One region of the Streptomyces sp. NPDC021622 genome, then DNA from elsewhere that is predicted to be linked to it. Evidence: riboswitches for the same ligand, from Rfam matches in the RefSeq annotation. Region 1 holds a riboswitch; the other holds the start of a gene.
What was found. Region 1 has a riboswitch for cyclic di-AMP ahead of AB0G47_RS14735 (NlpC/P60 family protein). Riboswitches for the same ligand answer to the same signal wherever they lie in the genome.

Region 2: linked by a shared signal. The riboswitch ahead of AB0G47_RS18365 (transglycosylase family protein) and the one ahead of AB0G47_RS14735 (NlpC/P60 family protein) in region 1 are both predicted to bind cyclic di-AMP.

Annotation. Positions count from the first base shown of each region.
Region 1 is NZ_JBFACK010000006.1:306,015-310,166, forward strand. It holds gene AB0G47_RS14730 (hypothetical protein) at 241-594, shown strand; gene AB0G47_RS14735 (NlpC/P60 family protein) at 657-1,868, opposite strand; cyclic di-AMP (ydaO/yuaA leader) riboswitch at 1,876-2,032, opposite strand; gene pcrA (DNA helicase PcrA) at 2,314-4,152, shown strand, end outside.
Region 2 is NZ_JBFACK010000008.1:233,146-237,297, forward strand. It holds gene AB0G47_RS18355 (cytochrome P450) at 1-884, shown strand, start outside; gene AB0G47_RS18360 (transglycosylase family protein) at 1,046-2,071, shown strand; cyclic di-AMP (ydaO/yuaA leader) riboswitch at 2,265-2,458, shown strand; gene AB0G47_RS18365 (transglycosylase family protein) at 2,462-3,181, shown strand; gene eno (phosphopyruvate hydratase) at 3,518-4,152, shown strand, end outside.

The DNA of each region.
Region 1 (4,152 bases):
CTGCCGCCCCTGGTCCGGACGGCGGTGGGGAGCCGGTCACCTGACGAAGGACGCTAAACCTGACCGTCACGGGTTGGTGACGGAATGTACGCAACTGACGGAAGTGCTCCGGCCGGTGGCCGTATGTGGCCGCGCGCATCGCGTGGCCGCACAGCCTTCGTACAGGCCCCTGACCGATGCGCCGCTTGTGGCCCACCTGGGTGCCGAGCGGTGGTATGGCCCCGGCTAGGCTCCGGATCCATGGACGTACTCACCCATGTCTTCGTCGGTCTGCACATCATCGGTATCGCCTCCCTGCTGGGCGGCTTCCTCACCCAGATGAAGCAGATGGGCCAGGGCACGGCCCGCTTCAACCCCGCGATGCTGCACGGCGCGCTGACCATGCTGGTCACCGGCGTGATCCTGGTGGGCCTCAACCAGGCGGACGACAACCCGGTCAACAACCTCAAGATCGGCATCAAGATGGCCGTGCTGATCGTGATCCTCGCGCTGGTCTATGTGAAGCGGGACGAGGAGAAGGTCGACAAGGGCATGTTCGGTGCGGTGGGGCTGCTGACCACGGCGAACATCTTCATCGCGGTGCTGTGGACCTGACCACCGCAGGAAAACGGCCCTCCACGCGCGCGTGGAGGGCCGTTTTCCTTTGCGTGTGACGGTTACGCGGGGCGCACCACGCTGTGGATCGGCATGTAGTAGATCGACTCGACGCGGACGTTCGTGCCCGGCTTCGGGGCGTGGATCATCTTGCCGTCGCCGATGTAGATCCCCACGTGGCTGATGTCGTCGTAGAAGAACACCAGGTCACCCGGCTTGGCGTCGGCGGTTTTCACCGTCGTGCCGACCTTCACCTGGTCCCACGTGGTGCGCGGCAGGGAGATGCCCGCGGCCTTCCACGCGTCCTGGGTGAGACCGGAGCAGTCGTAGGAGTCGGGGCCCGTGGCACCCCACACGTACGGCTTGCCGATCTGCGCCTCCGCGAAGGCGATGACCTTCGCGGCCTTCGTCGCGTAGCCGCTGTCGGTGTCCCCGGAGCCGGTGCCGGTACCGGTGTCGGAACCGGTGTCCGGGGTCTCAGTGTTCTCGTCGGTCCCGTCGTTCTGCTGCTCTTCCTCGCGCTCCTTGGCGGCCGCCTCTTCCGCCGCCTTGCGCTTGGCCTCCGCCTCGGCCTCCTGCTTGCGGGCCAGTTCGGCGGCCTTGCGCCTGGCCTCTTCTTCCTTCTTCTTCTCGATCGCCGCGAGCCGCGCCTTCTCCTCGGCGGTCAGCTCGGAGAGCAGCGTCCGGGCCTTCGTGAGCTTGTCCTGGACGGCCTTCTTGCTCGTCTTCAGGTCGTCCCGCGAATCGCTCAGCGTCTCCAGGGACTTCGCGGCCTTCGCGCGCTGCTTCGTCGCCGACGCCTGCTGCGTCTGGTAGTCGTCGACGGCCTTCTTCTGGCGCTCGGTCAGCCGGTCCGAGAGATGGTTCTGGTCGAAATACCCCTGCGGGTCATCGGCGAGCATCATCGTGGCGGTCTCGGAGACGGCGCCGGTGCGGTACTGGGCCGCGGCGAACGAACCGAGCTCCTGACGGGCCTCGTTCAGCTTGTCCGTGCGCTGGGCCACGTCGTCCAGGAGGGTGTCGACCTTCTTGCGCTGCTTCTCGGTGCGCTCCTTGGCCGAGTTGTACTTCTGGGTGGCCACGCCGGCCTGCTGGTAGAGGTCGTCGACCTTCTTCTGGACCTCTTCGAGACTGGGCTTCTGTGGCGCCGAGGGGGCCGCTTGGGCGCTCTGCGACAAGAGGGCCACGGAGGTGAGGGCCGCCGTCGTGATGCCGATGGCGGGAGTGGTGCGTATTCCGGCAATGCGGGTCCGCGGCTTGCGGTGCGACGCCAAGGGAGGCGACTCCTTCCGTAGACCGCCTACCGGGTTAGCTGTCGGGTTCGGGCGGGTGGTTCGGAAGGTTGCCCTACAGTCCCGTACTTCGTACGGGACCGATTCACCCCAAGGTCTTGGTGGGTCCCCGGCTCCGAGGAGGTCGGACTCGGCGGAGGCCACCCGTTCCCGGCGGGGTTCGCCGGTGGAAGTACGAGCAGCCCGCGGAGCACGCTAGCCAACTCGTGTGGTCCGTGTGAAGGTTGATGTTCGATATGCCCGATACATTTTCGTGACTTTACGAAGCTCTTGACGCGGGCACGCCGTGCCGTAGCGGAGCGTCACCGCCCGCGGGCGGGGCGTGAGGGGTCTCCCCTGCTCGAGCGGAGCCGAGAGCTTGGGGAAGGATCGAGGTGGCCGGAACCCGGGGCGGGTTGTCAGTGGGGCCGCCTAGACTCGGGAGGCGATGAGCAGCCTCTTTGATGACAGCTTCCTGGCGGACCTCCAGCCCTTGCGGGCATCGGAGGGGGAGCCCCCGCCGCCGCCCGAGGACAGTGCTCCGGAGCCCATTCCGGATGATCTGTTCGACGGGAAGTTCGACGCGCCCACGCCCCGGGACGCGCACTACCGCGGCGGCGCGCCCCGCCCGGTGATCGACCCGGCGGCGCTGCTCGACGGTCTGAACGAGAACCAGCGCGCGGCCGTCGTGCACGCGGACTCCCCGCTGCTCATCGTGGCCGGCGCCGGCTCCGGCAAGACCCGGGTCCTGACCCACCGCATCGCCCATCTCCTGGCCGAGCGGCATGTGCACCCGGGACAGATCCTGGCGATCACGTTCACGAACAAGGCCGCGGGCGAGATGAAGGAGCGCGTCGAGCAGCTCGTCGGGCCGCGCGCGAACGCGATGTGGGTGTCGACCTTCCACAGCGCCTGCGTCCGCATCCTGCGCCGCGAGTCGAAGAAGCTGGGCTTCACCTCCTCCTTCTCGATCTACGACGCCGCCGACTCCAAGCGGCTCATGGCGCTGGTCTGCCGTGACCTGGACATCGACCCGAAGAAGTTCCCGCCGAAGTCCTTCAGCGCCGAGGTCTCGAACCTGAAGAACGAGCTGATCGACGAGGAGACCTTCGCAGGACAGGCCGCGGACGGCTTCGAGAAGACCCTCGCCCAGGCGTACGCGATGTACCAGTCGCGGCTGCGCGAGGCGAACGCGCTCGACTTCGACGACCTGATCATGACGACGGTCCACATGTTCCGCGCGTTCCCGGACGTCGCCGAGCACTACAGGCGCCGCTTCCGGCACGTGATGGTCGACGAGTACCAGGACACCAACCACGCGCAGTACGCCCTGGTGCGCGAGCTGGTCGGCCCCTCCGGAGGCGAGGGGGACGATCCGGCCGAGCTGTGCGTCGTGGGTGACGCCGACCAGTCGATCTACGCCTTCCGCGGCGCCACGATCCGCAACATCCTCCAGTTCGAGGAGGACTACCCGAACGCGACGACGATCCTCCTGGAGCAGAACTACCGCTCCACGCAGACGATCCTCACCGCGGCCAACGCCGTCATCGAGCGCAACGAGAGCCGCCGCCCCAAGAACCTGTGGACCAACGCGGGCGCGGGCGCGCGCATCACCGGCTATGTCGCCGACACCGAGCACGACGAGGCGCAGTTCGTCGCCGACGAGATCGACCGGCTCACCGACGCGGGCGACGCGAAGGCCGGCGACGTCGCGATCTTCTACCGGACGAACGCGCAGTCGCGTGTCTTCGAAGAGATCTTCATCCGCGTCGGCCTGCCCTACAAGGTCGTCGGCGGTGTCCGCTTCTACGAGCGCAAGGAGGTCCGGGACGTCCTCGCGTATCTGCGCGTGCTCGCCAACCCGGAGGACTCCGTACCGCTGCGGCGCATTCTGAACGTACCCAAGAGGGGCATCGGCGACCGCGCGGAGGCGATGATCGACGCGCTCTCGCAGCGCGAGAAGATCTCCTTCCCGCAGGCGCTGAAGCGCGTCGACGAGGCGTACGGCATGGCGGCCCGCTCGGCGAACGCCGTCAAGCGTTTCAACACGCTGATGGAGGAGCTGCGGACCATCGTCGAGTCCGGCGCGGGCCCGGCCGTCGTCCTGGAGGCCGTGCTCGAACGGACCGGCTATCTCGCCGAGTTGCAGGCCTCGACCGACCCCCAGGACGAGACGCGCATCGAGAACCTCCAGGAACTGGCCGCCGTGGCCCTGGAGTTCGAGCAGGACAGTGGTGCGGCGGGCGAGACGGGCGCCGAGACGGAGACCGAGGCGGAGGGTGCGGGC
Region 2 (4,152 bases), on a different contig from region 1:
TGCAGGAGCTGACCGACCACCTCATCGACCGGTTCGCGGAGAAGGGGGAGGCCGACCTCATTCACGACTTCGCCTTTCCTCTCCCCATCTACGCCATTTGCGATCTGCTCGGCGTCCCGCGCGAGGACCAGGACGACTTCCGTGACTGGGCGGGCATGATGATCCGGCACGGCGGCGGCCCGCGCGGCGGCGTCGCGCGCTCCGTGAAGAAGATGCGGGGCTATCTCGCCGAACTCATCCACCGCAAGCGCCTCGAACCGGGCGACGACCTCATTTCGGGGCTCATCCGCGCCTCCGACCACGGCGAGCACCTCACCGAGAACGAGGCCGCCGCAATGGCCTTCATTCTCCTCTTCGCCGGTTTTGAGACCACCGTCAATCTCATCGGGAACGGGACCTACGCGCTCCTCACCCACCCCGAGCAGCGCGAGCGCCTCCAGGAGTCCCTCAAGGGAGGGGACATGGGGCTCCTTGAGACCGGCATCGAGGAACTCCTCCGTTTCGACGGGCCCGTGGAGCTGGCCACCTGGCGGTTCGCCACCGAGCCGTTGACCATCGGCGGGCAGGACATCGCGCAGGGCGACCCCGTTCTCGTCGTACTCGCAGCCGCCGACCGTGACCCGGAGCGGTTCGAGGACCCCGACACGCTCGACCTCTCCCGGCGCGACAACCAGCACCTCGGATACGGGCACGGCATTCACTATTGCCTCGGCGCACCCCTCGCCCGGCTCGAAGGTCAGGCCGCCCTCGCGACCCTGCTACGCCGCCTCCCTGACCTGCGCCTCGCGGCGGAACCGGGTGATTTGCGCTGGCGAGGCGGGCTCATCATGCGCGGACTGCGCACGCTGCCGGTGGAGTTCACACCCGCACAGAAGCGCACCTGAGACACCCTTGAGCTGACGGTGCGTCAAGACTGTGACTTTCACGTGATCTCCGCTGCATCGACTTGTAACAACTGTTCGACTGCGGCTACGTTCACCGACGACTCGGCATCCGCTGTCGCAGCAGCCGCAGTCGCCTCTGCAGTCTTCTGAAAGGCACTTGCATGCTCTCCGGTAATGGTCGTCACCGACGCCCCCGCCAAGCCCCGGCCCTCATCGTCGCGGCAGGTGTCACCGGATCAGCCATCGCGATCCCGCTGCTCGGCGCCACCAGCGCGAGCGCCGCGGACACCGCCACCTGGGACAAGCTCGCGGAGTGCGAGAGCGGCGGCTCCTGGAGCCTGGACCCGGGCAACGGCTACTACGGCGGACTCCAGATGTCCCAGGAGACCTGGGAGCAGTACGGCGGTCTCGACTACGCCCCCTACGCCGACCAGGCCAGCCGTTCGCAGCAGATAGCCGTCGCCGAGACGGTCCTGGCCGACCAGGGTCCCGGCGCCTGGCCCAGCTGCGGAGTGATCGCCGGACTCAGCAAGGATGACGCCCCCGCCGACGTCGACCCGGGCGCTCCGATCACCTCCGTGCCCTCGGACGAGCCGACCGACACGAGCGGGTCCGGCGACGCGGGCGAGTCGGGTGACTCGGGCGACTCGGCCGAACCCTCGGAGAAGCCGTCTGAGGAGCCCTCCGAGGAGCCGACCGAAAAGCCCTCGGAGAAGCCGACCGAAGAGCCTTCGGGGAAGCCGTCCGAGAAGCCCTCCGAAAAGGCCGACTCCGGCGACGAATCCCGAGACAAGAATCACGACGAGTCGGGCGACTCCGGTAGTGATTCGGACAAGTCCGGGCAGAACGATTCCACTTCGCCCGCCCCGAACTCCCCGAACTCCACCCCCTCCACCGGCGCGGGCGAAGGCTCCGGCCGGCACCGCGGCGACAGCGCGGACGACGGGCAGGCCAAGAACGGCGACCGCGACGGCTCGGGGCGGCACGCGTCGCGCGGCGACGACCGCGCGAAGGACGGCGCCGACGGGACGTACACGGTCCGCTCCGGAGACAACCTCTGGACCATCGCCGACGACCTCGGCGTGCAGGGCGGATGGAGCGCGCTCTACGCCGAGAACAAGAAGTCCCTCGGAACCGACCCCGACCTCATCCTCCCCGGTCAGAGCCTCGATTTGGGCGAAAAGTAAGGGAAGTTGACGAAGAGTCGGGCAGTCGCTTCGCGCTGAATGTCTGGTTTGGCGTAAGTGAGAGATGGGTCTCAGAAGCCCTGATCGTCTTTGAAATTCGGCGGATCGCATGACTACGGTCGTGACCGCTCGCCACAGCGGGCCCCGCCGGTCGGTACGCCTAGTCCTGCCAACGGCCGTTCGGGAACAGTCGTCGCGTCAAGCGCCGTAGGCAGGAGCGGGGGACCCAAGGTTTCCGCCGGGCCCGGCCGCACAGCAGCAGAACGAAGAAGCTGCCGAGCGGAGTTGGGACCGGCTAGGGGTTAAGTCGCGCTCGAGAAGCGCGGCCGGGCAACTTCATCGGCCCGAACCCGACAGCTCACCTCGTAGGCGTCGGTGAGGGGATCACTCATGCTGTTTTCCAGCAAGGGCAAGCACCGTCGTCCGTCCAAGGCCACCCGCGTCGCCACGCTCGCCGGCGTCACCGGTGTCGCGGTCGCTGCCCCGCTGATGGCCGCCGGCTCGGCCTCCGCCGCCACCGGTTCCGAGTGGGACTCCGTCGCCCAGTGCGAGGCCGGCGGCAACTGGTCCATCAACACCGGCAACGGCTACTACGGCGGCCTGCAGTTCTCGGCCTCCACCTGGGCCGCATACGGCGGCACGAAGTACGCGGCCACCGCCGACCAGGCCTCCAAGGCCCAGCAGATAGAGATCGGCGAGAAGGTTCTCGCGGGTCAGGGCAAGGGTGCCTGGCCGAGCTGTGGCGTGGGCCTCTCGGGCGCCGCGTACAGCGGTGGCGGCGCCGAGGAGAGCGCGCCGCAGCAGCAGCCGGCCGAGCAGCCGCAGAGCCAGCCGAGCGCCCAGACCGAGGCGCCGAAGCAGGAGGCCGCCCCGAAGCAGGCCGCCCCGGCCGCCCCGAAGGCCGAGTCCAAGAAGACCGTCGAGACCCCGACCGGCAAGAAGGTCAAGAAGGGCGACGGCGAGTACAAGGTCAAGAAGGGTGACACCCTCTCCAAGATCGCCGAGGAGAAGGACGTCAAGGGCGGCTGGCACAAGGTGTACAAGCTCAACGGCGACATCATCGACAACGCCGACATGATCTACCCGGGTCAGCAGCTGCACCTCAGCTAATTCTGGCGGGGGCGCCTCGCTGGTCCTTATGACTGCGGGTGCGTCGTGGCTTGTCGCGCCCACGCGGCGGAGCCGCACATGTCACAGCCCCGCGCCCCTTCGGGCGCTACCCCCCCGGCTGCTGAGGGGGGGACCCCCGTCCCCACGGGCTCCCTGCCCCGGTGCGCGTATCCCCCGTACGCACCGGGGCGGGGCTTTGTTTTGTTCGGAAACTTTTTGCTCTCGGTTTGTCCACAGGGCGGTCGCTCGGCTGGCTCTTGTCCGGGAGCCGGTTAGGCTCGTGTCCGCGAGGCCAACGCCCCGCGTACCCGCGTCACATCCCAGAAGGAGATGCTCGTGCCGTCCATCGACGTCGTCGTAGCCCGGGAAATCCTGGACTCCCGAGGCAACCCCACGGTCGAGGTCGAGGTCGGCCTCGACGACGGCAGCACGGGTCGTGCCGCCGTTCCGTCCGGTGCGTCCACCGGTGCTTTCGAGGCCATCGAACTCCGTGACGGTGACCCCAACCGTTACCAGGGCAAGGGCGTGGAGAAGGCCGTCCTCGCCGTCATCGAGCAGATCGGCCCGGAGCTCGTCGGGTACGACGCCACCGAGCAGCGCCTGATCGACCAGGCCATGTTCGACCTGGACGCCACCGACAACAAGGGCTCGCTCGGCGCCAACGCCATCCTCGGCGTCTCCCTCGCCGTCGCGCACGCCGCATCCGAGGCCAGCGACCTGCCGCTGTTCCGCTACCTCGGTGGCCCGAACGCGCACCTGCTGCCCGTCCCGATGATGAACATCCTGAACGGCGGGTCGCACGCCGACTCGAACGTCGACATCCAGGAGTTCATGATCGCGCCGATCGGCGCCGAGTCCTTCTCCGAGGCCCTGCGCTGGGGCACCGAGGTCTACCACACCCTCAAGAAGGTCCTGAAGAGCAAGGGCCTGGCCACCGGCCTCGGCGACGAGGGCGGCTTCGCCCCGAACCT